Regions from separate parts of the Lactococcus allomyrinae genome, predicted to be linked through region 1. Evidence: predicted binding sites of a transcription regulator. Region 1 holds the regulator's gene; each other region holds the start of a gene.
What was found. The regulator NrdR, encoded in region 1, represses ribonucleotide reductase genes. The targets are predictions, from matches to a motif close to ACACNATATATNGTGT.

Region 2: D7I46_RS04680 (redoxin NrdH) is a predicted target of NrdR. The motif match lies at 3,660-3,675, and genes of this name have one in related genera.
Region 3: nrdD (anaerobic ribonucleoside-triphosphate reductase) is a predicted target of NrdR. The motif match lies at 2,422-2,437, and genes of this name have one in related genera.

The regions. Positions count from the first base shown of each region.
Region 1 is NZ_CP032627.1:333,063-344,311, reverse strand. It holds gene der (ribosome biogenesis GTPase Der) at 304-1,614, opposite strand; gene D7I46_RS01775 (pentapeptide repeat-containing protein) at 2,049-2,675, opposite strand; gene D7I46_RS01770 (NADPH-dependent oxidoreductase) at 2,672-3,394, opposite strand; gene dnaI (primosomal protein DnaI) at 3,387-4,268, opposite strand; gene D7I46_RS01760 (DnaD domain protein) at 4,268-5,443, opposite strand; gene nrdR (transcriptional regulator NrdR) at 5,746-6,195, opposite strand; gene trmB (tRNA (guanosine(46)-N7)-methyltransferase TrmB) at 6,383-7,033, opposite strand; gene D7I46_RS01745 (phosphotransferase family protein) at 7,413-8,186, opposite strand; gene D7I46_RS01740 (Veg family protein) at 8,362-8,619, opposite strand; gene dnaB (replicative DNA helicase) at 8,810-10,177, opposite strand; gene rplI (50S ribosomal protein L9) at 10,179-10,631, opposite strand; gene D7I46_RS01725 (DHH family phosphoesterase) at 10,628-11,249, opposite strand, start outside.
Region 2 is NZ_CP032627.1:972,090-983,338, reverse strand. It holds gene nrdE (class 1b ribonucleoside-diphosphate reductase subunit alpha) at 349-2,517, opposite strand; gene nrdI (class Ib ribonucleoside-diphosphate reductase assembly flavoprotein NrdI) at 2,920-3,342, opposite strand; gene D7I46_RS04680 (redoxin NrdH) at 3,344-3,562, opposite strand; gene plsY (glycerol-3-phosphate 1-O-acyltransferase PlsY) at 3,717-4,355, opposite strand; gene parE (DNA topoisomerase IV subunit B) at 4,871-6,805, shown strand; gene D7I46_RS04665 (hypothetical protein) at 6,913-7,419, shown strand; gene D7I46_RS04660 (3'-5' exonuclease) at 7,458-8,297, shown strand; gene D7I46_RS04655 (GNAT family N-acetyltransferase) at 8,476-8,919, shown strand; gene parC (DNA topoisomerase IV subunit A) at 9,110-11,249, shown strand, end outside.
Region 3 is NZ_CP032627.1:2,418,803-2,430,051, reverse strand. It holds gene D7I46_RS11545 (hypothetical protein) at 1-1, opposite strand, end outside; gene nrdD (anaerobic ribonucleoside-triphosphate reductase) at 4-2,328, opposite strand; gene D7I46_RS11535 (cation-translocating P-type ATPase) at 2,601-5,285, opposite strand; gene D7I46_RS11530 (LysM peptidoglycan-binding domain-containing protein) at 6,016-7,290, shown strand; gene D7I46_RS11525 (cysteine hydrolase family protein) at 7,341-7,853, opposite strand; gene D7I46_RS11520 (aldo/keto reductase) at 8,457-9,302, opposite strand; partial or broken gene D7I46_RS11515 (hypothetical protein) at 10,380-10,568, opposite strand; gene D7I46_RS11510 (helix-turn-helix domain-containing protein) at 10,674-10,895, shown strand; partial or broken gene D7I46_RS11505 (DNA cytosine methyltransferase) at 10,885-11,249, shown strand, end outside.

The DNA of each region.
Region 1 (11,249 bases):
ACTACTTTAGATGAATGTATTTTAAAAAATACGTCCATTTGATTTATTATTATAACTTATGTATTGTTATATTGCAATAGCATTAATGAATAAATTTCTATTTTTATTCTTTTTTTACGAAAAAATTTATATTGTTTCCGTTTTCAATACTTTAAAACACTAAGTTTGTAGTTTTTAATTTATTTTTATAAATAGAAAAATAAAAAACACCAAATCATATGATTTGGTGTTTTATTTTGTAATTTTTTTATATTTTAATCTAAAAAGTCACGACCTTAATCTTGGTATGGCTCTTTTTTAAATTTATTTTCGCTTACGAGCAATTAAGTGAATGGGAGTTCCTTCAAAGACAAATGCTTTACGAATCTGATTTTCTAAGAAACGAAGATATGAGAAATGCATTAGTTCTTCTTCATTGACAAAAACTACAAATGTTGGTGGTTTAACTGCAACTTGTGTCGCATAGAATATTTTAAGACGTTTTCCTTTGTCTGTCGGTGTAGGATTAATTGCGACGGCATCCATAATCACATCATTTAGGACAGAGCTTGAAATACGTAGATTTTGTGCATGATGAATTTCTTTGATAGCTTCTGGTAGTTTGTTGAGGCGTTGTCCTGTCTTTGCTGAAACATAGACGATTGGAGCATAATCAAGAAATTTGAATTTGATACGAATTTCTTGCTCGAAGTTTTTCATTGTGCTGTTATCCTTGTCTAGTGTATCCCACTTGTTAACAACAATCAAAATGCCTTTTCCTGCTTCATGCGCAAAACCTGCGATACGCATATCGTACTCACGAATGCCTTCTTCCGCATTAATCACCATGAGCACAATATCACTACGATCAATAGCACGCATGGCACGCATGACAGAATATTTCTCTGTATTCTCATAAATTTTGCCTGATTTACGCATTCCTGCGGTATCAATCATAACAAATTCTTGACCCTCTTCGTCTGTAAAATGGGTATCAATGGCATCACGTGTCGTTCCCGCTATTGGACTTGCAATCACCCGTTCTTCTCCAAGAATGGCATTAATTAATGACGATTTACCGACATTTGGACGACCAATCAAGCTAAATTTAATAACATTTTCATTTTCTTCTTCAATTTCGTTTGGAAGATTTTGCACAATCGCATCAAGAACATCACCTGTACCAATCCCATGCACAGCAGAAACAGGATAGGGGTCACCTAAACCAAGAGAATAGAAATCAAAAATTTCCATTCTCCGTTCTGGATTATCCACTTTATTGACCACTAAAATGATGGGTTTATCCGTACGATAGAGAATATTAGCTACGGCTTCATCTGCATCTGTAATCCCTGTTTCTCCGTCCACAACAGCAATAATAACATCTGCTTCTGTCATGGCAATTTCAGCTTGGGCGCGAATTTCGGTCATAAAAGGTTCATCTGAGAGTTCTATACCACCTGTATCAATGATATTAAACTTACGCGTCAACCATTCTCCTGTGGCATAAATACGGTCACGTGTCACTCCTGGGATGTCTTCAACAATCGAAATACGCTCTCCCGCAATACGATTAAAAATTGTTGACTTACCGACATTCGGACGGCCAACGATAGCTACTGTAGGTAGACTCATTATTTTCTCACTTTCATATCAATGTTTTAATGCTATTTAACTTCTAAAAGAATTTTTAGAAGTTACTCTGCTGCTCTACGTTGTCGATTTCGCTAAGCCACTGGGTAAAACAACTAGCATATCCGCTGCTGCTTTAGCGCCAACAGCTATCCTGTAAAGTAACAAGTTCAAATCGCAATCTGTTAAAACAGTAAGGCGAAGTGATTTGCTATTATTTTTCAGCACCACGCTATCCGTTTGTTTAGCAAACAAAGCTTGCAGCAGGATAGTTGCAGTTCAGCCACTAGTTCTGTTCATGCAGATTTAAAAGTAAACGAGCATAAGGTGACCTCTAAAAATTTGGAATTTAGCCTAAGCTGAAAATTCTGAGGTTTTAGAGGTAATCTTATGTTTTGTTTTCTGCCAGCATACTGACAGTATTCTATCATCAGCAACTAAACAATGTCAATGCCAAATAAACTTGCAAAAAATGAGGCTTGACTTAGATTTATTTTAATATTTTTAGCAAGTTGTGGTGTAATTTCTAAGTGTTCGAACTTATTTGTAGAAAAATCTAAACCCGCAAGCGAAGTTTCCCAGAAATTAGTTCCTTCCAGTTGGTTAGACAGAAAATAGACATTTGAAAATTTACAAGCTGTGAAAAGGCTCTCTGTGCAATCATTTTCAAAAAAGCGAACAGATTTTAAGGTACTTGCCGAGAAATTGGCATAATTAAGCAGAGTCTGTTCAAACTGGACATCTTGTAAATGACAATTTGTAAAATCAACACCTAATAGTTTACAATTTATAAATCGGCAACGGTAAAAACCTATACTGGATAAATTTAGATTTGACAAATCACATTTTTCAAAAATACAGTCCGTAAATTCACTGACAGAACTTTCTGTCAGTAAAAATGTAACATTTATCAACTGACAGCTTGAGAAACGCAATGGATAATCTACTGACAGATTTTCATCAGTAAATTTTGCTTGATAAAGCTCTCCATACTCCCAATCTTCACTGGTGACTGTTCTGTATACCGTAGGTAATTTTGGCTCCAGTATCTTTTTTGTCTTCATAATAATTTTTTATCTTTTAGATTTTCTGTTGATGATGTAATTTCTGGAACGCCCCATTGTCCAACAATCCGCTCTGACCACTTATTCAATCGACGACTGCCTGCAAATTCATCTTGAACTTCATCAAAATCTGAAATGACTTGCTCGGTTTGCTCAATATATTTTTCTTTAAAAGCAATAGCCTCTAAAGGCAAGCGTGGCTTTACTTTGTTGATACGCGCTGGTCTGCCAAGAGCAATGCCAAACAGCGGATAAGTGTAATCAGGCAAATCTAACACTTTTGATATTTCAGCAGACTGGTCACGAATCAGTCCCACCATTACTCCACCATAGCCCAAAGATTCAGCGGCTAAAAGAACATTTTGTCCAGTAACAGCAGCATCCGTCGCTGTAATCAATAAAGACTCTATCCCCTTAGGCTGGAAGTCTCCTTCGTGCATTTTTACCGCTTTTTCGGCACGATTCAAATCTCCGACAAATACAAGATAAACTGCAGCATTTTTAATGGATTTTTGTGGCTGATATTGATAAATTGCGTCTTTTTGCTCTTGCGATTTTACAATAATTATCGAGTAAGACTGAAAATTTTTCCAAGTTGATGCAGCTTGTCCTGCTTTCAAAATAACTTCTAAATCTTCATCTTTTATTTTTTCTTCAGTAAAATTACGCACTGAAGTATGTTTCATCATCAAATTAATGGTTTCATTTATATCAGTCATGTCGTCTGTTTATTCCTTCCAGTCGAAGTTCACGTGATAGATATTTCACACGTTCCATCACGCGTTTTGCTGGCCAAATCTCATCTGCTCTTTTTGTTTCTGCCAGATGTTGTTCTAGCTCATTCATGTTTAAGTTAGAAGTGAAAAATGTAGGTAAATCTTCCTGCATCCGATGTTGTAAAACAACCTGCAAAATGCTATCACGCACCCAAGCGTTGTTTTGTTCCGCTCCAATGTCATCAAGGACCAATACTTGACTTTGCTTGATTTCATTCACCCAAACCTTAGCCGTATCAAAGTCTAAATCTGATATAAATGTTGGGTAATGAAGCAAAGTGGTCGAAATTCCTTTTTTTGCCAATTCATTTGCCATTGCTGCCATCATGAAAGATTTCCCCACTCCAAAATCTCCGTAAAGATAGAGGCCTTTTTGCTCAGGAAAATTCGCAATAAAATCCACCAAAGCTTGATAAGGCTCAATCCGTCCTACATCATCAAGTGCAATATCTTCTAAAGTAACCTGTTTTAAATCTTTTGGTAAACCTATAATTTTCACTCGACGGAGTAATGTTTGCGCAGCTTGCTGTGCGGCAAGCTCTGATGTGGTTTGATAAGATACGTCAGCATATCCATGATTCATGATCAAGACTGGTTCATAACCATCTGCTGCCCGCTTCTCACCTTTTTCAAATTTTTCACGTTCACGCACAAACTCATAAAATTTTGAATAGGAGCGTTGAATCTCATCTGACGTCATTTGATGGGTAGCAATAAAAGACTGAACATCTTTATTTTTCATGACTTCAGCCACAAGTTTTTCAAAATTTCCACGTAAATCTTTGCGTTTATTTAAAATTTCACCAATAGATTCCATTATTGCTGCTCTCCTTTCAGTTTTTGGAGTGAAGCAAGTCGAATTTTCTCAAGCCTTGCAAGTTCTTCTTCACTTGTCTTATTTTCATAGCTCGGATTTGACCACTTTGGTGCTTCTTTTACAATTTTTGTTTGTTTTTTTGTAAAGTTTTGTTTTTCTTGTGCTTTTATTTGAGCTGATTCATTACGTTCTAAGATACGCTTCACTGCCATTTCTGCGGTGAATACTTTATTTCTCATCCAATCATTTGCCAATGTATTCACGAAATTTGAAGACAGAGACGCATTTTTTTGTTGAACTAAAATATAATGAATGAGTACATTTTGGACTTCAGATGGTAGATTTTGTTTAGTGAGATTATTTAAAATCTTTCGTTCATCTCCACTTACAAAACCGCCAGCTTGGCTCTTAATCTGCTGAATAAATTCGACTGGCTCATGTGATTTACTACTCACGATAAGTTCAGCAAATGCTTTGGGGAAGCTTGATAATGCCACCTGTGGCTCAGAACTTGCTGACAGACTTCTTGTCAGTGCTGACAGGTTCAAACTCTTGTCTGCATTAGCCGTACTTTCAGCTTTTTTAAAGAGTTCGTACCAGTTTAGATCAAATTTTTCGGCGAGAGAATAAATGCTCAGACGTTCCGAATTTTCATTTGAGAATGTCAAGCCTTGACGATCCATCAAACTCTTAAAAGCTCCCATATCAAAGCTGTCAGTGCTTACAGCTGATTTTGGTTCGTTGTCAAAATCAACTTTATAAACTTCATGAAATTTTTTGGAAATATTTTGACCTTTGACTTCGATTTTTTTTGAAAGACCAATCACTCTATTTTCACCAATTCGTGAAATCAAAAGTTGCTTGTAAAAATCATCAGACAAAAATTCATCGTAAGTCAATGGACTCCTTACATCAAAATAAATCATCGTGTGGTCATCAAAAACCTTGACTAAACCAAGCCCAGAAAGTTTGTCCAAACTCTCCAAAAATGGATTTAATCCAATGTTCAGATATTCCAAAAAATGAGAAATACGTCCTGTTGAAAAAGTCGCCAGCAGTTGATACAAAGCAAAAGCATTAGAGCCAACAATCGGCAAATAGAGCAACGTAAAAGTCTCAGCATCGAAGCTGATTTTTCCACGATTCACAATGGTAAACGAATCTCCTGCTCTCATATTTCCCTCTTTTCGTAATTATTGTTCACGGCTTCTTTTGCTTTAATACTATTTGACTTTCATGCAAACCACATCTTGCGCTTACCATTTCGCCTTGCCAGCTCTGCTGGCTTAGAGCGAATGGATAGCGTAACATAGCGAAGATGGCGCAATGCGTCAAAGTTGCAGATAAGAAAAGCATCACTTTTATCAATCATTGTTAAATGAACTAGTATAACTCGCTCAAAAGAGCTGACGAACAAACTCAATTTTACTGACAAGTATCAAAAAGTTACTGAGAGCACGTCAGCATACTGACAGACTCAATTTTTCTTCGTAATGTTTTGCAAAAGCGCCTCAAGTTCGCTCACATCCTTGAAAGAACGATAAACACTGGCAAACCGAATATAAGTAATATCATCCAGTTTTGAGAGTTCCTCCATTACAAATTCTCCAATTGTGTCAGATTTCACTTCATTACTATCAAGCTGTCGAATCTTACGTTCAACATTTGCCACGATGCTTTCAATATCTTCACTTGAAACAGGACGTTTGTAAGCCGATCGTACCAAACCACGCACAATTTTTTCACGATTGAACGGTTCACGCTTATCATCTTTTTTAATCACCAAAAGAGGCATTTCTTCAATACGTTCAAATGTCGTAAAACGAAAACCACAATTTTCACAAACTCGACGACGACGAATAGCATCTTCAGCCTGTCTTGAATCTACAACTTTTGACTCATCAGAGGAGCATTTAGGACATCTCATCTCATCACCTTCCTTTTCCTATTTCACTTCAAACAATTAATTTATGGTTGTTATTATCACTAGAGGTTAAATCCGACGGAATTTAAACCTCCCGCTGAATAAATCTTGACTTCTTTGTTTGAAACTTACAACGAACTACTGACAGGATTTTTGCTTCTGTCAGTACGCTGACAGGATTTATCGGCCATCAGTGCTTCTTAAATTTTGCTTCCAATCGATAAATCACCTGACCCTTATTTGAAAATTTTTCTTCATACTCTGTCATTACATTAAGCGGAGCAAATGCTTCATCTTTATGTAAATCAAGCCACACTTTTTTTAGCTCCATCCCATAATTGGTCAATGAAACTAGCGAATACTCAAACAAACCACGGTTATCCGTCTTAAAATGAATTTCGCCCTCTGACCGTAAAATCTGTTCATAAGTAGCCAAAAATGCTTGATAAGTCAAACGTCGTTTTTCATGACGAGCCTTTGGCCAAGGATCAGAGAAATTCAAATAGACCTGATCAATCTCACCATCAGCAAAATATTCAGTCAAAGCGGCACCATCAACTAACATCATCTGCACATTTGGCAAGGCCGCTTCAAGTGCTTTGTCCAAAGCATAAGACAAAACGGACAACTGCATATCAATTGCAATATAATTAATTTCTGGATGGAGTGCTGCCATTCCCGTCGCAAATGCCCCTTTGCCACAACCTACTTCAATATGAATAGGATGATTGTTTCCAAAACGTTCTGCCCAACGCCCCTTAAATTCTGCTGGATTTTCGACCACAATATGTGCGTTTTCGGCAAGCATTTCTGTTGCCCCTTTACGATTTCTTACGCGCATTGCTACCTCATTTTACTTCTAATACTCTTATATTTACTCTTTGTGTTGAAATTCATTACTAAAACTAATGTGTTATAAAAACCAACAACAGATTGACGTACTAACTAACTTCAAAGCGAAAAAATCGTCATGCCACACGCTACTTCGTATGCCTTTCTCCGAATACTCTACGTTCGTTTCACACCACAGGCATCACTCTAAGCTACTAAAAACACGCTAATGCAGTTACCAATTAGTCATTTCGCCTTGCGACTTTCGTCATTTACGGCGAATGGCAACCTGTAGTATACATCCTCTCGGGATTTAAAGTGGAAACTAATATACATCAAATCAATTGCCACAAGCCAAAAAATAGGAAGGAGACCCTAGCCTATTTTTACTAAAATAATTCACAAAAATTTCGAAGGCCTAAAATTTCTTGGTTTACTTCTTTCATTTTTCCTCTGACGAGATATTCAGAAATTTGACGAAGAAAGGATAATTTCCCATACCAAGCGACCTTATCCATCAAGTCTGCCCGTGGTCTAACACCTGAGCTCATCAACCATAAACTCCAGTCTTCGTGCTGAATATAATGCGACAATACATGCGCCATATCCACCATCGAATCAGACAGAAAAACCGTGTCCCAATCAACAAGATATATCTTTCCAGAAGCATCATCAACAAGCCAGTTTTTATGATTCACATCACCATGAACCACAACAACCTCATCATTTTGAAGCTCTGGAATTTCCTGATACATTTCCTCAATGATACTTGATAAAAAGCGATTTGTCTGCAAAGCTTTTGTTTGTTTTACACAATTTTCCAATAGTTGTTTCGGCGGAATAACTTGACTTCCCAGTTTTTTATATGATTCCACAAGCTTTTTAGAATCACGTAAATGTGCCAAAATGTGATTAATCTGGCGGTCACTCATATCTTCCGGACTTAAAGTATGCCCATCAATCCAGGGTTGAGCAGATAACGTATCTCCCTCGGCCGTACGTTTCGTCCATAAGACCTTAGGCGTGATTCCTTCAAGATAAATGCTTGGTAAAAAAGGACTACCATTTTTTTTAATAAAAATGCGCTCTTTATCAATTTTACCAGAAAATGCATTCCCAGAACCACCTTTGACTGGTGTCATATCCCAATTTGCAGTCATCACCGTTATCTCCTCCTTCCAACTTAAATCTTTTGTAAATCCTGAGTTAATACATCATAGCAACTCAAGTTCCACAATGTTGTAGCACCAAATAGTACCACGATATATCTAATAATATAGAGCTAATTTGATTTCATCACCATTCTACAACGCCAAGAAGCTCTTATTAATCTCCAAATTAAGCGTTTGGATAGTGAATCAAGATAGTTTGTGTCAAAATATCAGCATATTGGTACGATTCTGTTGTTTTAGGTCCACGTGCTGGAATATTTTCAATCACAAAGTGAGTAGCATAGGCTTCAATAAGATTGACTTTATGACGATTTTCACGCTTACGACCAAATTGCGAAGTGATTTCAATCGTTTGTCCAAGATGAGCTTTCACATTATTGCGAATATCAACGATTTTTCCAACTTCTTGATTTTGATTATCCATTTCATTTCCTTTCGTAGCTTTGTAATACAAAGCTTAGAGAGATACAACCTGTTTCTTTTGACTACAAGTTTCTCCGAATAAGACGTAAAAGTCGGATTTCTCCGATTCTTCTACCTCCTTGATTTTACATTTCATGCTAAGACAATTTTAGACAATTACTAGTATTATAACACGAAACAGGCCTAAAAATCTAGTCACTATATCGGCTATCAATACTGGCAAATTTATTATGCTCTTTGATAAACAAAAGCTCGACTGTTCCCCGACTTCCCGAGCGGTTTTTCTCAATAATCACCTCAACTTTATTATCTTGAGGTAATTCCTCTCCGTCATCGTCCTCGTCATTTCCCCTATCATAATAATCATCACGATATAAGAAAGCAACGATATCCGCATCTTGCTCAATTGAACCTGATTCACGAATATCTGATAAGACAGGTCTTTTATCCTGACGTTGCTCAACTCCACGAGAAAGCTGCGATAAGGCAATAACAGGAACCTTTAGCTCTTTTGCTAAAATCTTCAGTTGACGAGAAATTTCTGAAACCTCTTGTTGACGATTTTCACGGCCAGTCCCTGAGATTAACTGTAAATAGTCAATCACAATTAAACCAAGATTTTGCGTTTCTTGAGCTAATTTACGCGACCTAGCACGAATTTCAGAAATTTTAATCCCTGGGGTGTCATCAATATAGATACTCGCACGTGACAATGTCCCTGTTGCCATAAAGTAATCATTCCACTCTTGATCATTGAGCTGACCAGTTCTCAAGCTATGAGAATCAATAGAACCTTCCGCAGCAATCATCCGACTGACCAAACTTTCAGCACCCATTTCCAATGAGAAAATCGCAACGGTCTTATCCTGTTTTGTTCCAATATTTTGTGCGATATTAAGTGCAAATGCAGTTTTCCCAACCGCAGGTCTAGCAGCAAGAATAATCAATTCTTCTTCGTGCAGTCCTGTTGTCATATTATCTAAAGCAGGATAGCCCGTAGCAATCCCAGTAATATTTGATTTTTGTTGCGCCCGCTGCTCAAGGTCATCCATATGGATAGAAAGAACATCTGCTATCTTTTTAAATCCATTGGTATTTCTGCCTTGTTGGACATCAATTAGACTTTTCTCTGCCTGTGCTAGGACATCATCCGCAGGCAATTCTTGCTCATAAGCTTTTTCTACAGACTCTGTTAACTTATTAATGAGCTGGCGAAGCAAAGATTTTTCCGCAACAATTTTTGCATAATATGCTGCATTAGCTGCTGTTGGAGTCGCTGTTGCAAGCTCAGCAATATAAGCAACTCCCCCAATACTTTCAAGCTCTCCCTGATTCTCAAGTTGAGATCGAATCGTCAAAACATCAATTGCTTCTCTACCATCTGATAATTTTTCCATTGCTCTAAAAATAACTTTATGAGCCGTTTTATAAAAATCATCAGCGGTTAAAAACTCTTTAATTTCAACTAATCTATCACTATCCAAAAAAACAGCCCCAAGAACGGCCTGTTCAGCCGCTAAATCTTGAGGAGGAGCCTTTATGAGACCAATTTCAGGCATTTTAGGCCTCACTCACTCGGACTTTAACTATTGCAGTCACATCCCGATGAAGCTTGACAGGTATATCTTTCGTACCTAAAGCTTGAATTTTGTTTTCAAGTTGAATTTTACGTTTATCAAGTTTAACTTGATACTGGATATTCAATGCTTTGGCAATATCTGACTTATCAACTGCACCAAAAGTGTGACCAGTTTGACCAACTTTCATCCCAATTTCAACGATTGTATCTTCTTTTTCAAGAATTGTTTTAAGTGCTTTTGCTTCAGCTAGAAGTTGTGCTTCCTCTTTTTCTTTTGCTTTAGCTTGACCTTTAACTTCTGAAAGAGCAGCCGCAGTCGCTGGTTTTGCGAGGTTCTTTTTAATTAGGAAATTTTGAGCATAACCTGTCGGTACTTCTTTAACTTCACCTTTTTTTCCTTGACCTTTGACATCTGCTAAAAATACTATCTTCATTTTTCATTCTCTCTTTCTTTTAACAATTCAATCAAATCTTTTTTTACTTCTTCTATGTTTTTTTCATAAATCTGAGTTGCCGCATTGTTGAAATGACCACCGCCACCCATTTTTTCCATGAGTGTTTGCACGTTGAAACCATTGCGCGAACGCGCTGAAATTGAAATAAAACCGTTAATATGCTGTGTAACAGCAAAAGATGCCGTTATACCAGCCATTTCCAACATGGTGTCTGCTGCTTTTGCTGTAGTAATATTATCGTATTTCTGATGCTCAATCCCTAAACCAAGAGCAATATGGGGTAAGATAACTTTTGAATTAAGGACAATTTCATTTACTTTTTTATACTTCTCAAAGTCTGTTGCCATAATCATCTTAATCAAGTCATTATCTGCTCCGCGCGAGCGAAGATAAGCAGCAGCCTCAAATGTACGTTCTGTTGTTGCTTTAGTAAAGTTTTTAGTATCCATCTCAATTCCAGCAAGGACGATACTCGCTTCAATCGTGGACATTTTCCTGCGATTATTATCGTGAAATTGTAAAATTTCAACGGTCAACTCACTCGCTGAACTTGCCGACGATTCTATATATGAAAGCAAAGCCTGTTCTGGAAAATCA
Region 2 (11,249 bases), 640 kb from region 1:
ACTTGCTAAGTTAAAATGATATTTTGAAGTCCATAGTATAACCTAATGTCTAACGTTTTAGGTTACTCTTTTTCATAGGATTTTGTTTAATTGATTATAAAGATATAGCAATCACAATCACAATTACAATTAATAAAAATCAATAAGATTTTATTAGGAGAACTTGTATAAATCCTTTGAGTAGAGATGACGAACTTAGTTCCTTTCTTTTTTTTTACTGACAGAAATCTATCAGTAATTTTTATTGTCGCTTAATTTGTAAATGAGTTTCAGGGATAAGTTTTAAATGTTAATTCTGTCAGTAAAAGATTTAAGTTCTGTCAGTAAATATTTACTGACAGAACTCATTTATATGACACAACTTTCACATTGGTTTGCTCCGACTTCCTCTTCATCATCTGTGAAGGTACGAATGTAATAGATTGTTTTTATTCCCTTTTTGTAAGCATAATTTCGCAAAATACTAAGATCTCTAGTGGTCATTTTGCTTGTTGTAGATTTCCATTCATAGAGTCCTTCTGGCAATGTTGAACGCATAAAGAGTGTCAGTGACAATCCTTGGTCAACGTGTTCAGTTGCGGCAGCATAAACATCAATGACAGCACGCATATCAGTATCATAAGCAGACTTATAAAAAGGAATCGTATCCGTTGAAAGCCCAGCGGCTGGATAATAAATCTTACCGACTTTCTTTTCTTGGCGTTCTTCGATTCGATTGACAATTGGATGAATAGAAGAAGAACAGTCATTGATGTAAGAAATTGAGCCATTTGGAGCTACTGCCATACGGTAAGAATTGTATAATCCAGAAGTCATGACAGCCTCTTTTAACGCTGACCAATCTTCAAGTGAAGGAACTTTGATACCATAAAACAATGCCTGAACTTTATCACTAACCACACCAAAGAAATCATGGTTCAGATACTTATCAAAATAGCTTCCGTCAGCATAAGCCGATTTTTCAAAAGTTTTGAAAGAAGTGCCTTTTTCAACGGCAAGTTTATTTGAAGCAAGCAGTGTGTAGTAATTAATCAACATGAAATAGACACTCGTAAATTCAACAGCCTCTTTACTGTCATAATGAATATGCTGATTAGCAAGGAAACTATGCAATCCCATTGCTCCAAGTCCAATCGCGTGCATCTCATCGTTACCTTTACGAACAGTAGGAACAGTATCCAAATTTGTTGTTTCAGAAATATAGGTCAAAGCACGAACCATCGCCTCGACAGAAGTTCCAAACTCTTTACCTGAAATCATCATATTGATAATATTAGTAGAGCCTAAATTACAGGCAACATCTGTTCCCACGACTTTGTAGGTTTGATCATCATTTAAAACTGAGGCAGTTTGCACTTGGAGAATTTCAGAACAAAGATTTGACATTGAAATCACACCATCAACAGGGTTAGCCCGATTAACAGTGTCAACATTGACGATATAAGGGTAGCCAGATTCTTGTTGAAGTTTAGAAAGTTCTTGTTCAAGCTCACGAGCACTTATCGGTGTTTTACGAATTTCTGGATTTGCAACCATGTTGTTATATTCCGCAGTGATGTCAACCTCAGCGAAAGGCTTACCATAATATTTTTCGACAAAATAAGGCTCGAAAAGATACATTGTTTCACCTTTTTTGACTAATTCATAAAATTTATCAGGAACAGTTACACCTAGAGATAGCGTTTTTACACGGATTTTTTCGTCAGCATTCTCTTTTTTTGTTGAAAGAAATTCCATAATATCTGGGTGGAAGATAGAGAGATAAACAACTCCCGCACCTTGACGTTGTCCCAATTGGTTAGCATATGAGAAAGAATCTTCAAAAAGTTTCATGACAGGCACAACACCTGCTGCAACACCATCGTATCCTTTGATTGGAGCACCAGCAGCACGTAGATTTGTCAAATTAAGACCAACACCACCACCATTTTTAGAAAGTTGTAAGGCGGAATTAATCGTTCGTCCGATAGAGTTCATATCATCTGTTAATTGCAATAAGAAGCAAGAAACAAATTCTCCGCGGCGTTTGCGACCAGCATTAAGAAATGTAGGTGTAGCTGGTTGATATCTCCGGTTAATCATTGAAAAAGCGAGATTTCGTGCTAAACTTTCATCACCAGCTCCCATGTAAAGGGCATTCATCAATACACGGTCTTCAAAGTCTTCAAGATAAAGAGAACCATCATTGTTTTTCATAGCATATTGATTATAGAATTTATATGCTGCCATGAACGAATCAAAACGGAAACCAAAATCAGTCAATTCTTTTCGAAGTGTCGTAATAAATGTTGAATCATATTTTGATAAAAAATCAGATTCTAGATATTCTTCTTGGACAAGCCAGTTGAGCTTATCCGTGTAAGTTTCGGCAGTAAAGCGATTAGGCTCAACGTTTTCTTTGAAGAAAGCAGCAATCGCTTCTTTATCTTTGGCTAATGGAATCGCACCATTAACAGGAATATTGATTTCATTATTGAGTTTGAAATAAGTAACATCTTTGAGATTTTTAAGAGACATATTACTCCTTTTAATACACTAGTTTCACTTTAAAATCCAATCGAATTTTATTAGTGGTAACTGCAATTGACGTATCATGACGCCATTTTTGCGCCATGAAGTTAGAACGCAACATAAATCCGTTGTGGGTTTTTACAACGGGTTAACTATAGAAATGGGACATTTACTAAACTAACTTTTAAAATGGTATATTTTATTGGTTAGCCCAAGGCGACTGCGAAGCATTCCCAATGGGTATGGAGTTGCGTAGCAACAAATTAACCGCTGTATCAGGAAGCGCTTTCCTTTAAAGTAAAAAACAAACTCGTTGAATTATAAAATTAATTACATAATAAAAGGCTTGTAAGTTTTAAATAAAAATTAAAGGAGCTTCACAGATGTGAAGCAGAAGAATAAAGTTAATCAAAAGGGCTTTTTGTAAGTGACACTTGCTCCTTGATCAAGCTTTTTAGCTAATTTTTCGACCATTTCAACATCAGAGGGTGTTCCGTTGAACTCAAAATCATATAAAATAGGAATTTGGTACTTAGCGGAAATTTCCTTTGCAGTAAAAATATAAATTCCAGCAAAATTACGATTGCCTGTACCGATGATTCCACGACAGAATTTATAGTTATCATTGTAGGCCATAAAATCAAATACTGGATCCATGACTTCAATTGATTTTGATACAGTTGGTGATTCTTCGGCATAACTTGGTGTGATAAGAATAAAATCTTCATTCATTTCTAAGTCACTATCTGCCAATATTTCTTCGTGAGGTAAGCCTGTTTTGTTCACGAAGCGGCGGGTTTGACCCGTCAAGCTGAAGTAAACAAGTTTCATATTAAGCCAACTTTGCTAATTCTGATGGACGAAATCCTGAGAAAGCTAACTCACCTTTAGTGATAACAGGTGCGGCACGAAAACCCATTTCAATAACCTTTTCTACAAATTCAGGCTGTTCATCGATATTGATTTCGTTGAAAGAAACATTGTGTTCTCCAAGCCATTTTTTGACCATTTTGCATTGCATGCAGTTATTTTTTGAATATACTGTAACCATTATAGTCCCCCATTTATGTGAGTAAAAGTTATTTTACTTTTCTCGTTATTTTTATAGTCTTATTTTAGCGTAAAAAAAATATCTAGTCAAATGATTACTACTAGATATTGTGTTGAATTATGTAAAAAATATTAGATGGACACAAGATATAGTCCTATTTTTTTATTTGTTTAGATAAGTTAAAACCAAAGGGGACAAGGGATTCTGTATGATTTTTAATTCGTTTTATATTAGATTTATGTCGAACAATAATTATTATTGCGAGGACAAAAATTATTATTGAAAATAATAAATCATAATTTGGCAGAATAAAATTAATACTAGGAAAAATGAGGATACCAATAATTGCTGCAATTGCTGCTGCAATGCTTGATAGACTAATCATACTGAATAAGAAGAGAACAATAAGAAAAACAAGGAGGAGATAGAGAAGAAATAGCGGGCTAAACCCGAGAACAACACCCCCAGAAGTTGCAACAGCCTTTCCTCCTTTGAAGTGGTCAAAGATAGAAAAAGTATGTCCTAACACAGCGATAAGTCCAAAAATTAGAGGAGATATGCCGTGAACATGAAAGAATAGTGGCAATAAAGTGGCTAAAGTACCTTTGAGTAAATCGAACATAAAGACTGCAATTCCAGCTTTAATGCCTAAAATCCGAAAAGTATTAGTTGTTCCTGTATTTCCAGAACCGTAGTCGTGGAGATTTTTTTTAAAGAAAATCTTTCCGACCCATAGACCAGCAGGAATAGCTCCCAAAAGATAACTGACAATGAGAAGAATAAAAATAAGCATAAGTTCTCCGAAGTTTATTTCGTTTAAAATGTATGATTGATTTCAAATCAGATACTAACTCTTTTAACTGTATAATTATATCATATTTTTGGTAAAGAATAATGACAATGCTGCTATCAAGAGTGGAGCTTTTACTGCGATTTTATGTATTTCATATTGCAACTTTGTGTAATTCAATTTTTAGAGTTCTCTATATTGTTTGATAAAATGGATCGTTTATTGAATAAGTTCGATATAGTATAAAATGAAGAGACATTTATTAATTGATAACGGGGTTTTGACAAAGCTTTCTGAACAAGGTACAATAATCAAGGTAAATATTTTTCTGAACTTATAAATATATTAGCTTTTGAAGAACGGTACACGAAGTGTGTGTCATGTTGCTGATATTGCACTAAAAGTTTGGTTAACGACATAGGATTTATAAAAGTGACAGAAAAATAAAATGACTTTTGAAAGTCAATAAAATCAACAAAAATATTGATAAAAAATTGTGATAAGGATAAGAGGAAAGAATGGCTGTAGATATTAATCATTATGGTGATGATGCAATTCAAGTTTTAGAAGGACTTGATGCGGTAAGGAAAAGACCTGGGATGTATATTGGATCGACTGATGGTACAGGACTGCATCATATGGTTTGGGAAATTGTAGATAATGCAGTCGATGAGGCACTTTCAGGATTTGGTAATAAAATTTCTGTTATCATTAACAAAGATGGTTCGATGACTGTTGAGGATGAAGGACGTGGAATGCCAGTCGGGATGCACGCTATGGGAATACCTACAGTTGAAGTTATTTTTACAATTCTTCATGCGGGAGGCAAGTTTGGGCAAGGAGGCTATAAGACCTCTGGTGGTTTGCACGGAGTTGGATCTAGTGTGGTTAATGCCCTGTCCAGCTGGCTTGAAGTGGAGATTACACGTGATGGCGTAGTCTATCGTCAACGCTTTGAAAATGGAGGTCATCCAGCTACAACATTGGAAAAAGTAGGTAAGGCTCCAAAGTCGAAGACGGGAACAAAAGTTACATTTATGCCGGATTCAACGATTTTTTCGACAACGGAATTCAAATATAGTATTATTTCGGAAAGATTGAACGAATCAGCATTTTTGCTGAAAGATGTGACGATTTCGCTTGAAGATAAGCGTTCAGATGATTCAGCAGAGTTTCACTATGAAAACGGGGTACAAGATTTTGTTTCCTATCTTAACGAAGACAAAGATTCGCTGACTCCTGTACTTTATTTTGCAGGAGAACAAGATGAGTTTCAGGTTGAAGTTGCGATGCAATACAATGATGGATACTCAGAAAATATTTTATCGTTTGTTAATAATGTTCGTACGAAAGATGGCGGAACACATGAGTCTGGACTGAAAACGGCGATAACCAAAGCGATGAATGACTATGCAAGAAAAACGAATCTATTAAAAGAGAAGGACAAAAATCTTGAAGGTTCAGATTATCGCGAGGGACTGACTGCTGTTTTGTCTATTTTGGTGCCAGAGGAGCATTTGCAGTTTGAAGGACAAACCAAAGATAAACTAGGATCGCCTTTGGCGCGGCCCATTGTGGATAGTATTGTGGCGGAAAAATTGAGCTTTTATCTGATGGAAAATGGAGAGTTAGCTCAAAATCTGATTCGTAAAGCGATTAAGGCGCGTGAAGCGCGTGAAGCTGCCAGAAAAGCGCGCGAAGATTCAAGAAATGGTAAGAAAACGAAGAAAGATAAGGGATTACTTTCTGGAAAATTAACACCTGCCCAAACGAAGAATCCTAATAAAAATGAACTTTATCTCGTCGAAGGAGATTCGGCTGGTGGCTCTGCTAAACAAGGGCGTGACCGTAAATTCCAAGCGATTTTGCCTTTGCGTGGTAAAGTCATCAATACTGAAAAGGCTAAAATGCAAGATATTCTCAAAAATGAGGAAATCAATACGATGATTTACACCATTGGAGCAGGTGTTGGCGCTGATTTTCAGCTTGAAGACCGAAATTACGATAAAATTATTATTATGACCGACGCGGATACTGACGGTGCTCATATTCAAACACTTTTGTTGACTTTCTTTTATCGTTATATGAAACCTTTGGTGGAGAATGGTCATGTGTATATCGCACTTCCACCACTTTATAAAATGAGTGAGGGGAAAGGTAAAAAAGAGAAAATAGAGTATGCCTGGACAGATGGGGAACTCGCAGAACTTCGAGCTAAATTTGGTCGTGGCGCGAACCTACAGCGTTATAAAGGGTTGGGCGAAATGAACGCAGACCAGCTGTGGGAAACGACGATGAATCCTGACACAAGAACATTAATTCAAGTGACAATTGATGATGCCGCTCAAGCAGAGAAACGTGTGTCTGTTTTGATGGGTGACAAAGTTGAGCCACGTAGAAAATGGATTGAAAACAATGTTAAATTTACTATGGAAGAAGAAACGGTGTTTTAAGGGAGTTTTTTAGCGGTCATCATCACGAATGACCTTCTGTCAGTACTGACAGACTTATTTTTGGTCAAAAAATGCATTGTTCAGTAACCAAGAAAGTGAAACAACTGATGAAAAAAGACGAAATTACTTTTCCTTATACGATTAATTATTCAATCATGACTTTCTGGTGGAGTTGGTGGATTTTTGTATTGGCGATTGGATTATCTCTGCTTTTTATAAATCGTTTATCGCTTTTGATTCTTTTTTGGCTTGTTTGTTTGCTTGGCATTGGTTATTACGGACTGCTTTATCGTACCGTAAAAGATAAAAGTTGTCTTACTTTGCTTGATGAACGGCTGATTTATGACATAAGAGGACTATTTTCAAGTGAACAGATTATAGTCTTTTACAAGGATATTCAAATGTTCAATCTTGTAAGTTCAAGAAGTTCAGTGCTTACGGTTCAAATCAAAAACTTGAAAACTTATCAGGGACGATATTTTAGAGTGTACAAAAATTATGTGATTCCTATCACGGTGCTGTCGCTTGAAAAGTTGAACGGTTGCAGCGTAAATCTATCTTCTTTGGAGCTTGCGCTCAATCAAAAAATAGGAGTTTTCGATAAGAAGCACTAACATAAAAGTGAAAAGAAAAAAATAATTAAAGGGGAAAAATGTCTGAAAAATATGTTGTTTTTGACTTTGAAACGACGGGTTTCTCTGCTCAGAAAAATGAGATTATTCAAATTGGCGCAGTAAAATATGACGAAAATGATGTTGAGTTAGCCCGCTTCAATCAATTGGTTAAAAATCAGCGTTCTTATGTATCGTCAGAGATTACACAACTGACAGGAATCAGACCAGCAGATTTGTTGAGTCAGCCAGTGATTGAACAGGTTTTACCGAAGTTTTTAGATTTTATCAAAGGTCATCTATTGGTAGCACACAACGCTCCTTTTGATATCAGCTTTCTCTATCAAGCAATTATTGACTGCGCAATTACTGATGTTGAGGCATTTCGCGTTTATGATACTTTAGCTGAGAGCAAGCGACTTCTACAGATGAAAAGTTATGCTCTGGAAAGTTTTAAAGACTTTTTAGAAATGAATGATTTACGTTCGCATGACGCTTTAAACGATTGTTTAGTGACAGCAAAATTGTATCAATATCTTCAAGAAATTGAACAACCTAAAGCTGTCAGTATGCTGACAGAGCCTGAGCAAATGGATTTATTTGGTGATATTTCAGATGAAATCACTGACACACTTCGTAGGAAATTAAATTTGCCAATTACAAAAAACTTGGTTTATTATCGTCAAGATTCAGAACGAATATGGCAGCAGTTTGATATTTCAGGAATTCGGATAGAGCGTGAATACTCAACAGGCTCAAGCTTGAGTATTACCTTATATAATGATGAAAAGTTGGCGATTCATTCAGATTTTCTGAAGGAAATGCAAAAAGCAAATTTTCTGACGGATTTGGACGAGAATCAGTCGAATGGTAAGAACTAATACCAGTTAACTTTCAGAAAGTGATGTTTACCGAAACGCAAGGCAGTATTGTAGTTGTGGTGCCAAATTTGCGCCATAAAGTTAGACCGCACGTCAATCCGTTATCGGTGTCTACAACGGATTATCTCAGTATAAGTTTTTAGCACGCTGTCAGTGCTGACAGAATTGGAGGAGAATGATGGAATGGAAAATAAAAACTTTTGATGAACTGTCAACGACAGAGCTTTATCAATTGTTGAGTCTGCGAACGGCCGTTTTTGTGGTTGAACAAAATTGTCCTTATCAGGAGCTTGATGGAAAAGACCAAGTTGCAAAACATTTGTGGCTTGAAAATGAAGCAGGGGAAATTTTAGCACTTTGTCGTTTGTTGCCTGAAGGTGTTTCATTTGCAGAGGCATCTATTGGACGCGTCCTTGTCCATCCAGATTTTCGCCATCAGCATTTAGGACGTCAGTTACTGACAGAAGTTTTAGATTACTTACAGAAAGTTGGTAAGTCTGCCGTCAAAATTGAAGCGCAATATTATCTTAAAGACTTTTATGCTTCGCTTGGCTTTGTAGCAGATTCCGAACCCTTTTATGAAGATGGGATAAAGCATATTAATATGCTTTTGAAGTTTTAATATTATGTTCAAATCATAATGTTTAGTTTACTGACAGCAATCTGTCAGTAATTTTTTACGGTTTTTTTAAGTTGAAAAATGTGATAGAATAGAAAAGTGATTTTGTTAGTACTTACCACAAAATCAAGGATAAAAAATCTATTGACAACAATTCTGTCAGCAGAAAATTTACAAGTAAAGAGAAAAAATAATGTCAAACATTCAAAAATTGCCCTTAGAAGATATTATGGGTGAGCGCTTTGGGCGCTATTCAAAATATATTATTCAGGAAAGAGCGCTTCCAGATATTCGCGATGGACTAAAACCTGTGCAGCGTCGTATCCTCTATAGTATGAATAAAGATGGTAATACTTTTGATAAAGCCTATCGTAAATCAGCAAAATCTGTCGGAAATGTTATGGGTAATTTCCACCCACATGGTGATAGTTCAATTTATGAAGCTATGATTCGTCTTTCGCAAGATTGGAAAATGGGTGAACCTCTGATTGAGATGCATGGGAACAATGGTTCTATGGACGGTGACCCACCAGCAGCCATGCGTTATACAGAAGCAAGGTTATCAGAAATATCAGGATTTTTACTTGCAGATATTGAGAAGGATACCGTGACTCACGCATGGAACTTTGACGATACAGAAAAAGAGCCGACAGTGCTTCCTGCAAGTTTTCCTAATCTATTGGTTAATGGTTCAACTGGAATTTCGGCAGGATATGCCACAGATATTCCACCTCATAATCTGAGTGAGGTCATCGATGCTACAATCTATATGATTGACCATCCAACAGCTGATGTGCCAAAATTGATGGAATTTTTACCTGGTCCAGATTTCCCGACAGGAGGGATTATTCAAGGTAAAGCAGAGATTCGTAAAGCTTATGAAACAGGTAAAGGACGCATTGTCGTTCGCTCAAAAGTTGATATTGAACAATTAAAAGGTGGCAGAGAAAGTTTGATTGTCAGCGAAATTCCTTATGAAATCAACAAAGCAACCCTTGTCAAGAAAATTGATGATGTGCGTGTGAATAGCAAAGTGCCAGGAATTTCAGAAGTAAGGGATGAATCTGACCGAGAGGGATTGCGCATTGCTATTGAATTAAAAAAAGAAGCTGATAGCCAGCTTGTCCTGAATTATTTGCTCAAAAATACAGATTTGCAAGTCAATTATAATTTCAATATGGTTGCTATTGATAATATGACACCTCAACAAGTAGGAATCTTGCAGATTTTACGCGCTTACATCGCACACCGAGAGGAAGTTATTGTCAAACGTTCACAATTCGATCTGACGAAAGCTGAGAAACGTTTGCATTTGGTCGAAGGATTGATTCGTATGGTTTCAATTTTGGACGAAGTGGTCGCATTGATTCGTGCCTCTGAAAATAAGGCAGATGCAAAAGAAAATCTTAAGATTTCATACCAATTTAGTGAAGAACAAGCCGAAGCAATTGTCACTTTACAACTTTACCGTCTGACAAACACGGATATTGTCACTTTACAAAATGAACAAGCAGACCTAAAAGCTAAGATTTTGGAACTAAAGGCAATTATCAATGACGAACGAACATTGTTTAATCTCATGAAACGTGAATTGAGAGAGGTTAAGAAGAAATTTTCGAAAGCCCGCAGAAGTGAGTTACAAGCAGATGTTCAGACGATTGAGATTGAGGCACATGAGTTGATTGTTGAAGAAGAAACAGTTGTTTCAGTAACACGTTCTGGCTATATTAAACGTACGTCACCACGTTCTTTTGCTTCTTCACAAATTTCAGAAATCGGTAAACGTGATGACGATGAGCTTTTGTTCTTCTCAAATGCAAAGACAACGCAACATCTTTTGATTTTTACCAATCTTGGCAATGTGATTTATCGTCCAGTCCATGAGCTTTCCGATATTCGATGGAAAGACATTGGAGAACATTTGTCACAAAGTCTATCCAATTTTGCTTCAAGTGAAAAAGTAATTTTTGTAAAAATTGTTGACGAATTTTCTGGAGAAAACTTTGTTGTCGTGACAAAGAATGGACAAATCAAACAGGTTGAGTGTGCTGCTTTCATGCCTTGGCGAACTTATCGTTCAAAATCAACAGCCTATGCAAAACTTAAAGGTACAGAGGATGAAGTTGTCTTGATCGCACCAGTTGAGTTTGCAGATATGATGTTAATTTCTGAACATGGATACGCCCTTCGATTTAATCTTGATGATGTTCCGATTTTAGGTGCCAAAGCTGCTGGAGTTAAAGCAATGAATCTTAAAGATGGAGATAAGATAAAAGCGGCCTTTTTTGTGACAACAAACAGTTGGTATTTATTGACTCAAAGAGCTTTCATCA
Region 3 (11,249 bases), 610 kb from region 1:
TTGCTATTTCTCCACAAAATACTTACTCTTTGCTTCATCAACCGCTTCAGAATCAATCAGGTTTCCATCATTCAACACCCCAACAGAACCGTTCATATGCTTCACGCGCGCAGAGATTTCCTTGTGGCGGCCATGTACCATTGGGCGTGCTTGGGGATTGCCGAGATAGCCACAAGTCCGCTTGACAACGTCACAGGTTTTGGGATCGTCATTGCCGCATTGTGGACATTTGAACCCACGTTCAGTTGGCGCAAAGTCGCCTTCAAAGCCGCAGGCGTAGCAGTGGTCGATAGGCGCATTGGTACCCAGATAGCCGATACGGTCGTAGGCGAAGTCCCAGACGGCTTCAAGCGCTTTTGGATTTTGTTGAATCATCGGATATTCGCAATAGTGGATAAAACCACCATTGGCATAGACGGGATAGTCTTTTTCAAATTCTAATTTTTCAAATGGGGTCGGATTTTTTCGGATGTCGTAGTGGAAAGAGTTGGTATAGTAGTCTTTGTCCGTGATGTCAGGAACACTGCCAAATTTTTCCTTGTCCATACGGCAAAAACGGTCGGTCAGGCTTTCTGACGGTGTGCTATAAACTGAGTAATGGTAACCAGATGCCTTAGACCAAGCTTCGCAGTCTTCATGCATTCGTTTGACAATCTCAATCGTGAAGGCTTTCGCTTCTGGATTAGACTCCCAGGTCGATCCGTAAAAAGTGGTCGCCACTTCATAAAGTCCAATATAGCCAAGGCTGACGGTGGCACGTTCATTTTTGTAGAGTTCATCTACCGCGCCTTCCGCATCAAGTCTGCCCAGCGCACCGTTCATGAAGAGGATTGGTGCATTTTTGGGCTGAGCTTCTTTGGCACGTTCCACACGAAAAGCAAGGGCATCATGCGCGATTTCGATGCGTTCGTTGAAGATTTCCCAGAATTTTGCTTGATCACCTGCAGCTTCAAGTGCAATACGAGGTAGATTGACAGTAACCACACCGAGATTATTACGTCCTGCCGTGACATCATTACCTTCGGCATCTTTCCAACCTTGAAGAAATGAACGGCAACCCATGCTGGCTTTGAATGAGCCTGTCAACTCAACAATCTTGTCATAACTCAAAATATCTGGATACATCCGCTTGGTTGAGCATTCGAGGGCGAGCTGTTTGATATCATAATTGGGTGTACCAACTTCCAGATTTAGCCCACGTTTGAGTGTAAAAATCAGCTTAGGGAAAATTGCCGTGCGGTGTTCTGAGCCAAGACCGCCAATTCGGACTTTGAGAATGGCTTTTTGGATTTCGCGCGCGTACCAATCCGTACCAAGTCCAAAACCAACTGTGACAAATGGCGTTTGACCGTTGCTGGTAAAGAGCGTGTTAATTTCATATTCTAAAGATTGCATGGCATCATAGATGTCTTTTGCCGTTTTTTCTTTGGCATAGGCTTCTCGTTTTTCAGGATTTTCAATCCATTTTTCAGCATCTTTCAGGTGTTTTTCGTAATTTAATTTGGCATAAGGTGCAAGGACTTCATCTGCACGGTCAAAGGAGCAACCACCGTACTGGGAGCTTGCGACATTGGCAATGATTTGACTGGCCTGAGCTGTTGCCGTTTGGATTGATTTTGGTGAATCAACTTGAGCATTACCAAGCTTAAAGCCATTTTCAAACATATTTTTGAAGTCAATTAAGCAGCAATTTGACATGGTAGTAAAAGGTGAATAATCAAGGTCATGATAGTGAATATCGCCTTTTTGATGCGCATTGGCGACGTGTGGTGGCAATAATTTCAGACCAATCGCTTTTGAAACGGCACCTGCGGTCAAGTCACGTTGTGTGTTAAAAACGTTGCTGTCTTTATTGGCATTTTCATTGACAACCGTCTGGTCGCGATTAATGAGTTTTTCGATAGTGAAGTTGATGTCAGTTGCTTTGGTCCGTGCCAAATCACGATTAGCACGATAACTAATGTATTCTTCAGCAAGCTCGGTATTACCTGATTCAATTAATTCTTGCTCAACAATGCTTTGAATCTCATAAATTTTTACATCTTCATGAAAACGACTAAAAATCTCACTGACCACTCTGTCAGTGATTGCTGTCAGTTCTGCGATTTGACTTGACGCTTCAGCGTCATAGCGAAAATCGACAGCGTGGGTGCTGCCGCCAAAGTTGGCAGTACTGCGAGATGACAGGTCAATCGTTCCAACCTTTTCAGCTGCTTTTGTTAGCGCATCAAAAATCTTTTGGCTGTCAAATTTGACAGAACGTCCGTCACGTTTAACAACATTGATTACATTAATTTCGGCATTAGGGCTTACTACTCCAACTTTCATCTACCTATCCTCTTCAAATCTAATTTTCTTTACTCCTTATTCTATCAAATTATCTCACGCGACACAATATCTAGTAGTATATTATGTAAAGCTATACTATATCTTGTGTCATCGTGTTTTTAGGCAATTATTAAAATTTTCTGTGTAAATGTATCTGTTTTGTTCAAAAAATGTTATATTTTAAATTCAAAAAATCTTGTCAGTTCAATGCTTCATTTAGGCGCATTGAACTGACAAGATTTTATTTTTTCATCACTGATTAATACTGGTATTTACGCTTTTTTCATCATTAATCTTTGAACAAATTTGACAATTTCAACAATGATAATGACAGCAAAACTCATGCCAAGTACCATTCCCCATTGGTATAAATCCAAGTGACTGACATGGAAAATGCCATTTAGCCCTGGAATAAGAATAACACAAGCAAGCAGAGCAAAGCTGACAAGGATCGACCAGTTAAAGGTTTTCGACTTGAATGCGCCGACTTTGAAAATCGACTGATGAATGGATTTGACATTAAACGCATGGAAAAGTTGAATCAAGCCAAGTGTCGCAAAGGCCATCGTCAATGCGTCTTGGTGCATCATGGTATGATTGCCTGCGTGTTCGGGAAATGCAAGCGCAAGCCCATAAACTCCGAGTGTCAATGCCGCTTGCAGAAGCCCTTGATAAATTGTGGCAGATAGCACACCACCACTGAAGAATGACGCTTTTTTACCACGTGGTTTTTGCTGCATACTTCCTGGTTCATTTGGCTCGACACCGAGCGCAATCGCCGGGAATGTGTCTGTTACAAGATTTATCCAGAGCAAATGAACAGGAAGCAGCACGTCCCAACCAAACATCGTTGCAAGGAAAATCGTCAGCACTTCCGCTGTGTTGGCAGAAAGCAGATATTGAATCGTCTTTTGGATATTGGCGAAAACTTTTCGTCCTTCTTCGACGGCAACGATAATCGTGGCAAAATTATCATCGGCAAGTACCATGTCTGACGCGCCCTTACTGACTTCTGTCCCCGTGATGCCCATGCCAATGCCGATGTCCGCCGTTTTGAGCGCTGGCGCATCATTGACACCATCGCCCGTCATCGCGACGACTTTACCTTCATTTTGCCAAGCCTTGACGATGCGGACTTTGTGCTCTGGACTGACGCGCGCGTAAACGCTGTACTGGCTGACAGACTTTTGGAAAGTCTTATCGTCCATGTCATTCAGCTCTGCGCCTGTCAGCACATGATCTTCATTGTCATTTTCACTGATGATACCGAGGCGCTTCGCAATGGCTTCGGCGGTGTCCTGATGGTCTCCTGTAATCATGATGGGGCGGATGCCCGCAGCCTTTGCCACACGGACAGCCTCTGCGGCTTCGGCGCGCTCTGGGTCAATCATCCCGACCAGACCAGCGAAAATCAAATCATTTTCCAAGTCCTCGCTTGTCAGCGTTTCTGGCACTTTGTCAATGTATTTAAAGGCCATCATCAGCACGCGCAAGGCTTCATGCGCCATTTCATGATTGACCGTCAATATTTCTTTTCTGTCAGTTGCTGACAAAGAACTGACTTCATCTCTGACCAGTTTTTTATTTGCACGTTTGAGGAGTTGGTCAGGAGCGCCTTTGACAGCAACGAGATATTTTCCGTCATCAAGCTGATGAATCGTGGACATCAACTTTCTGTCACTATCAAAAGGCAATTCTGCCACGCGCGGCGTTTCTGTCAGTTCTGAGCGAATATCAAAATCTTTCGTCCGCCCAAACTTGACTAATGCCGTTTCCGTAGGGTCACCAATCAAACTTCCATCAGCCGAAATCTTCGTGTCATTGGCAAAATTCATCACGCGCAAAGTCATATCATCTACTGACAGCTTTTCGTCAGCGCTGACCAGCTTTCCGTCAGTAAAAATTTTCTCCACGGTCATCTGATTCATCGTCAGCGTCCCCGTCTTATCCGAGGCAATGATTTCCGTTGACCCCAGCGTTTCCACAGCAGGCAACTTTCTGACAATTGCATTTTTCTTTGCCAGCACTTGCGTGCCGAGCGCCAAAACAATCGTAACAATCGCAGGCAAACCCTCTGGAATCGCAGCCACAGCAAGCGCCACTGAGGTCATCAAGCCTTGCACAATTTCGCCACCACGCAGCAAATGAACTGCAAAAGTCACTGCTGCAATTGCTAAAATTGCCCATGTCAGCACTTTTGAAAGCTTGTTTAAGTTGCGCTTCAATGGTGTTTCAGTTTCATCAGCAGATTCAATCATACTTGCGATTTTACCAACCTCAGTAAACATCGCTGTATTAGTCACAAGTCCGCTCCCTCGACCATAAGTCACATTGGCATTTTGATAAGCCATATTCAGCCGGTCACCAATACCACTGTCAGCGCTGACAGAATGTCTGGCATCTTTCTCAACAGGAACAGACTCCCCTGTCAGTGCCGCTTCTTCAATTTTCAGACTTGCTGACTCCAAAAGCCGCATATCCGCGGGCACAACATCGCCAGCTTCGAGCAGCACAATGTCCCCCGGCACGAGTTCCTTGCTGTCAACCTCGACAATATGTCCGTCTCGCTTAACCCTTGCCATGGGCGAACTCATGTCCTTGAGCGCCTCAATCGCGGCCTCAGCTTTGCCCTCCTGATAAACGCCGAAAATCGCATTGATAATGACGACAGCCATAATGATAATCGCATCAGACAGGTCATGCCCACCACTCGTGATGACCGACAAAATCGCCGCAATAATCAAGATGATAATCATCAAATCCTTAAACTGTTCAGCAAATTTAACCAGTAAAGATTTCTTTTTACTCGCATTTAACTCATTTTCACCATATTGGTTGAGACGTTTTTTCGCCTCTTGTTCTGTGAGGCCTTTGTCAGTTGCTGACAGTTCATTAAAGACCTCTGTCAGTGGCAAATGATGAAAAGCTGCTTGTGATTGTACTTTTTTCTCTTGAATTTCAGCCAAGATTCTTCCTCCAAAAAATTAATAAACAGGTGCAAGATAACAAAATAGACCTGTAGCAATCTGCCACAAGTCTTGCAAATTTACCCAGTCAGAATCAAAAAGCAATATAAGCATTTTTGATGACAAGACATGAGCGATTGATAAGACCGGAAATTTCTTTCGGTTCTGTCGATCTTACCAGAGCGTTGAATATAAATACTTGCTCCTGCTACTCCCTTGAGTTCCTCTTAATTATAACAAGATGTTAGCACGATTTGCAAGAAATGATGAAAAATAGGAAAACTCGGAGAGAAACGAAGTTTCTTGGAAAGATTTATCTTTTTTCACTCATTTCTAATCGTACGAACTCAATTATAACAAGATGTGAGCAATACTGTCAAGAAGCGTGGAGAATATAGAAAATAGGGTTCTGCTCACAGAGCAGGTTCCTTTTTGTCTTTTCTCATAGCTCCTGATATTGCGCACTCGATTATAACAAACTCTTAGATAAAATCAAATGATACTTTCAGAAAAAAGCTTTCATAAAAGGCCACACAAATGACATATTTTATTCTAATGTTTTTATAATATTGTTATTGTTTTACACCTTAATCATGTTAGAATAGTATCAGAAATGCTTTCGCATAAAATTCATTAAAATAAAAAATACTTGCATGGGTTGGATACTATCAACTCATGACTTGACTATGTAAAATCAACTCTTAATTGAAAGGACTCATCTATGCCTGCTTCACGTATAAAAGTTAAAAATCCTCATCTTAAAAAGAAACCCAAAAAACCAATTATTCTCTATAAACCTGCTTCAAAAATAGCAGGAGCTGTAATTATCGCTGGTACTTTGACGACGACTCAGGACATCTTAATCCAACATTCTGAGTCTATCGTCCAAGCCGCAACAACTTCAAAAGAAGCGTTCATTGAAAACATAGCAGCATCCGCTAAACCAATTGCAGATGCAAACGGACTTTATCCCTCTGTCATGATTGCTCAAGCCATCTTAGAGAGTAACTGGGGAACAAGTCAACTCGCCAATGCCCCTTATTACAATCTCTTTGGTATCCAAGGAAGTTATCAAGGCAAAAGTGTTGTCTTTAAAACACAAGAATATCTTAATGGAAAATGGGTAACCAAAGATATGCCTTTCCGAGTTTACCCTTCATTCAACGAAAGTTTCCAAGATAATGCCTATGTGCTAAAAACAACAAACTTTGGTAACGGTCCTTATTACATCAAGGCATGGAGAGCTAATGCTTCAACTTACCAACAAGCCACTGCTGCTTTAACAGGAAAATATGCCACTGACCCTAGCTATGGTGCTTCCCTAAATAACATCATCACTCAATATAACCTCACTCGCTTTGATGGTGGAGGAACTTCTAATGGTTCTAACACTACTGGAAATACCACTACACCTACCACAAATACACCAACACAAACCTACACCGTAAAAGCTGGAGATACACTTTGGGGAATTTCACAAAGATATGGCATCAGTGTCACACAAATCCAAAGTCTAAACAAGCTAAAGAGTGATGTTATCTACATTGGACAAAAACTTGTCCTAAGTAGCACCAGTCCAAATAATAACACTAGCTCAAAACCAAGTACCACTACACCCACAACACCAGTAACTCCAGCTAAACCAAGCGGCACGAACACAACAATCAAAGTTAAATCTGGAGATACGCTTTGGGCATTGGCAAATCGCTACAAAACAAGTGTAGCGCAACTTAAAACTTGGAATCGTCTGTCATCTGACACCATCTATATTGGTCAAAACTTAATTGTTGGTAGCAGCTCTACAAGCGCAACGCCTGTCAACAATAAACCTGCGCAAAATACTCCCACAAATCAATCTTCTATTCACAAAGTAGTTAAAGGAGATACACTTTGGGGACTATCTCAAAAATCAGGAAGTCCAATCGCTTCAATCAAGGCTTGGAATCATTTATCTTCTGACACTATACTGATTGGTCAATATTTACGAATCAAATAAAACTGCGATATATCGCAGTTTTTTTCGTCAGTATACTGACAGATTTTCTATCAGTAATTAATCACCTCAATCTGGCAGGACTGCATCGTTTTCAATGCTGCCAAATGACTTTCTCTTGACACTCCTGCACAGCAATCTGCATCCACAATAAGCTTAGTTTCTGGTGCATAAGCCTTAATCAAAAGCGCGTTAGACACCACACAAATATCTGTGCAAACTCCGATTAATTCAACCTCAGTAAAATTTCTATCTCGCACATATTCCGCAAGTGAGGTTGACCCAAAAGTTGATTTCTCAAAAATTTCTTCAAATCCTATTTGTGCTTCTCTGCGAATTTGCCAGCCTTCTGTTTCTTTTAGACAATGAATCACTGGCAGATTTTTTCCTTCTTGTGTCGTTAAATAATCTTCAAAGTGTGTATCCATCGTTGCCACACGGGCTTCTTTTGGATATTGTTTTATCTTATTAATTACTGCTGGCACAATATTCTGCGCCTCTGGTGTCCCCAAACTTCCGTCAATAAAATCATTTTGAAAATCAACAACAACAAGTAATTTCTTCATAACTTACTCCTTTATTCGTATTTATACAATAAACTTGTTACCACCACCCGTTCAGCTTTTTCATCCGTCCTTGCGATAAGCATCTAATACTATTTCACTTCTACAAATTCTTTTTAGAAACAAAAGTTTGCGCAAGCGCAAGGCAGTATATTTGCAGTTCAACTACTAAATGTTAGGTGAACTAGTATAAGCAAAAAAATGAGCTTCAGAACAGATTCAATATTTAACAAAAATCTGTCAGTAAAATTTTACTGACAGATTTTCAATAGATGACCAACACTTTTGTCAGCATACTGACAGACTTTTCTCCGTCAATTTCACACGCGTTGTACTATTTTATACCATATTTCCTTGCGACGATTGGAAAAGCATTACTTTTCTTATCCGTCCCCTTAACGCATTGCGTGAAACGCAAAAGTTGCGATTGCGACTAAGTGCTCTTGCTGCTTTACCAGCTAAGCAAACGGACAGCGGAGCAACGAAGTTGCATAGACCGTTCGTTCGTAGAACGGCGTGCGAAGCACGTAGCACTATAGTGAGCAACGACAGCGTAGTAACTTCTATATTTTTTAGAAGTTAAACAGCATTAGAAATGAAATAGTCTTAAAAGTCAACTTCGTCAGGGCTCTTAGCAAGTCCTGCTTTACCATGAAGTCCATCAATAAAGGCAATATCTTCGATGCTCAAATGGAAATCAAATAGGTCAGCATTTTCGCGAATTCTTGATTCTGTCACTGATTTTGGCAATGGCAAATATCCTTTATGAAGTGACCAACGAAGTACAATTTGAGCAACTGTTTTACCATATTTTGTTGCTAAACTATTTAACTCAGCAACTTCAAAAATCTTCCCTGTTCCCAATGGGCTGTAAGCTTCAGTCAAGATATTATGATCCACATTGAAATTGACAATTTCTTCTTGTTGGTCACTTGGATTAACCATGATTTGGTTAACCGCTGGTTTAATTTCAGCGACTTTAAGCAATGGTTTCAAATGACGAGGGTGGAAGTTTGAAACACCGATAGCACGCGCTTTTCCAGCTTTCACTCCTGCCTCCATTGCCTTCCAAACATTAGCGTTGCGTGTCTCAAAATCTGGACGAAACGCTTTTGGATTTGGCCAATGGATAAGATACAAGTCCACATAATCCAAACCTAATTTTTTCAATGATTCATCTAACGCAGCTGCTGCATCAGCAGTTGTACCAACTCCCCAAAGTTTAGTTGTAATAAACAATTCTTCTCGTGGAATCTCTGAATCAGCAATTGCTTTACCAACAGATTCTTCATTTCCATAAACAGCTGCGGTATCAATATGGCGGTAACCTGCATCGAGTGCAATTTTCACCGCATTATAAGCTTCTTCACCATCTTTTGATTGCCATGTTCCAAAGCCAACCACAGGAATTTTAACACCGTTATTCAGTGTATAAGTGTCTGTTAAAGTCATAGTATTCTCCTTGATTAAATGTGAGGAAAATGTTTTAGATTACAAAAAATAGAATAATCTTTAGTTTCTAAACTAAATACAGCTTCTAAATTTTATCTTTTTCGTAATCCTCTCATCTTCCGAACCCAGTTTTGAGATGCGAGCTTAACCCTTCTAAAATGAGAGATAATTTACCATCTTCACTCATTTTTAGGAAAGCAAACTCAGTTACATTAAGAGATGAGTTAATCAATTTATACTAGTTTACCTCTAAAACTACATTGCAGATTTAGTAGTTGAACTGCATGTATACTGCCCTTTGCTCTTGCAAGTTTTACTTGTTAAGCAAACGAACAGCGTAACAAGTGCAACGAGCGGAGACCGTTCGCAGAACGGCACACGAAGTGCGTATCTTGCGATGATTGGGAAAAAACATTGTCTCAAGCGCAAGAGATGGTCTACATAAATGCAAACTTTAATTTCCAAAAAAACTTTTAGAAATTGAAGTAATGACTTCATTGATGGGAGATTCTTTCTCCCCCACCAATGTTAGTAGAACAAAAGCAGAGCTTAGTGTCGCTTATCCCCCAACCTTATAGAGGTGGAGGAGTGAGCACGCACTTGCTAAGTTAAACAGTATTAAAGCAGCCAAATCAGAGATGTCAACTTTGAAAAGTTCTCTGATTTTCTTTGTATAAAAAGATGAACTCAGTGAAGTGAAAACGTTCTACTGTTATTTTAGCACTTTTTAATTAGAATAAAAAAAGATTTCGACCAAAAAATGTTAAAATAATATAAAACATATAAAAATTGGGTTCGCCCTCCTTGAAATTAAAATAACCAGAGCGAACTCATATCACACATTAAAGGAGGATGATACTGAATTCCGAGACAGGGCCTTTTTGTTTTTAGACTCAAAATCTTCAATCGACCTCAGTATCTAAAATATTATGGCTGAAGTAGAATCTTAATGACTTCAAAGCCTAGATATTACTGCTTCTAAATTTGCAGTTAATAAAAGCACAACAAAAAGCACAACTCAAGAGCGAAATAGGTAAAAAAATCAGTCCAAACTACAGATGGACTGATTTTCTGGACTTAATGACAAATAATTAGACACAAAAATAGAACTTTATTTTTAAAATATTCTAATTCTTTTTGATTAGGGGCTAGATGAGGGTTATAGTTATTATAACATTGTTCGATATACTCAAAACAAGATAATCTTACTTCTTAAATGAATTGAAAAGTTTTCCTGTTGATTTCGCGTTGTTTTAGATAATAGTATAGTTCCAGTAGGACGATATGCTATTTATTATACAACAAGGTTAAAATTATGATACAATTCTATTTATGAAGAATTTTTATTTATAAATAGAGAAAGAGGTAGTTATGTCTATTTGTTATGATAAGCTTTGGAAGTTGGCAATTGATAAGAATTTAAACAAAACCCAACTCAGAGATTGTGCAGGAATAACCTCAGCTACTTTAGCAAGACTTAGCAAGAATCAGGGCGTTTCTCTAGAAGCACTTGAAAGAATTTGTATTGCCCTTGAGTGCAATATTGGAGAAATAATTGAATTTAAAAAAAGAGGTGAAATAAATGAAAAATAAATATACAGCGATTGATTTATTTTCTGGTGCTGGTGGATTAAGTCAAGGATTTGTGCAAGCAGGTTTTAAGTTATTGGCGGGAATCGACTTTGATGACTCCGCTTTGAAAACCTACGCTCATAATATCCAAGGAGCCAAGGCTCTAAAAGAAGATTTATTTGATGAAGAAAGAGCAATTGCAGATATAGAAAAAGAAATAAATAATCAAAACCTAGATGTAATTATTGCAGGCCCCCCTGTCAAGGATTTAGTTTAACAGGATCAAGAGATATAAATGATTCTAGAAACAAACTTTACGTAGCAGTGGTGCATGCTGTAAAACACTTTAAGCCTAAAGCTTTTCTGATAGAAAAC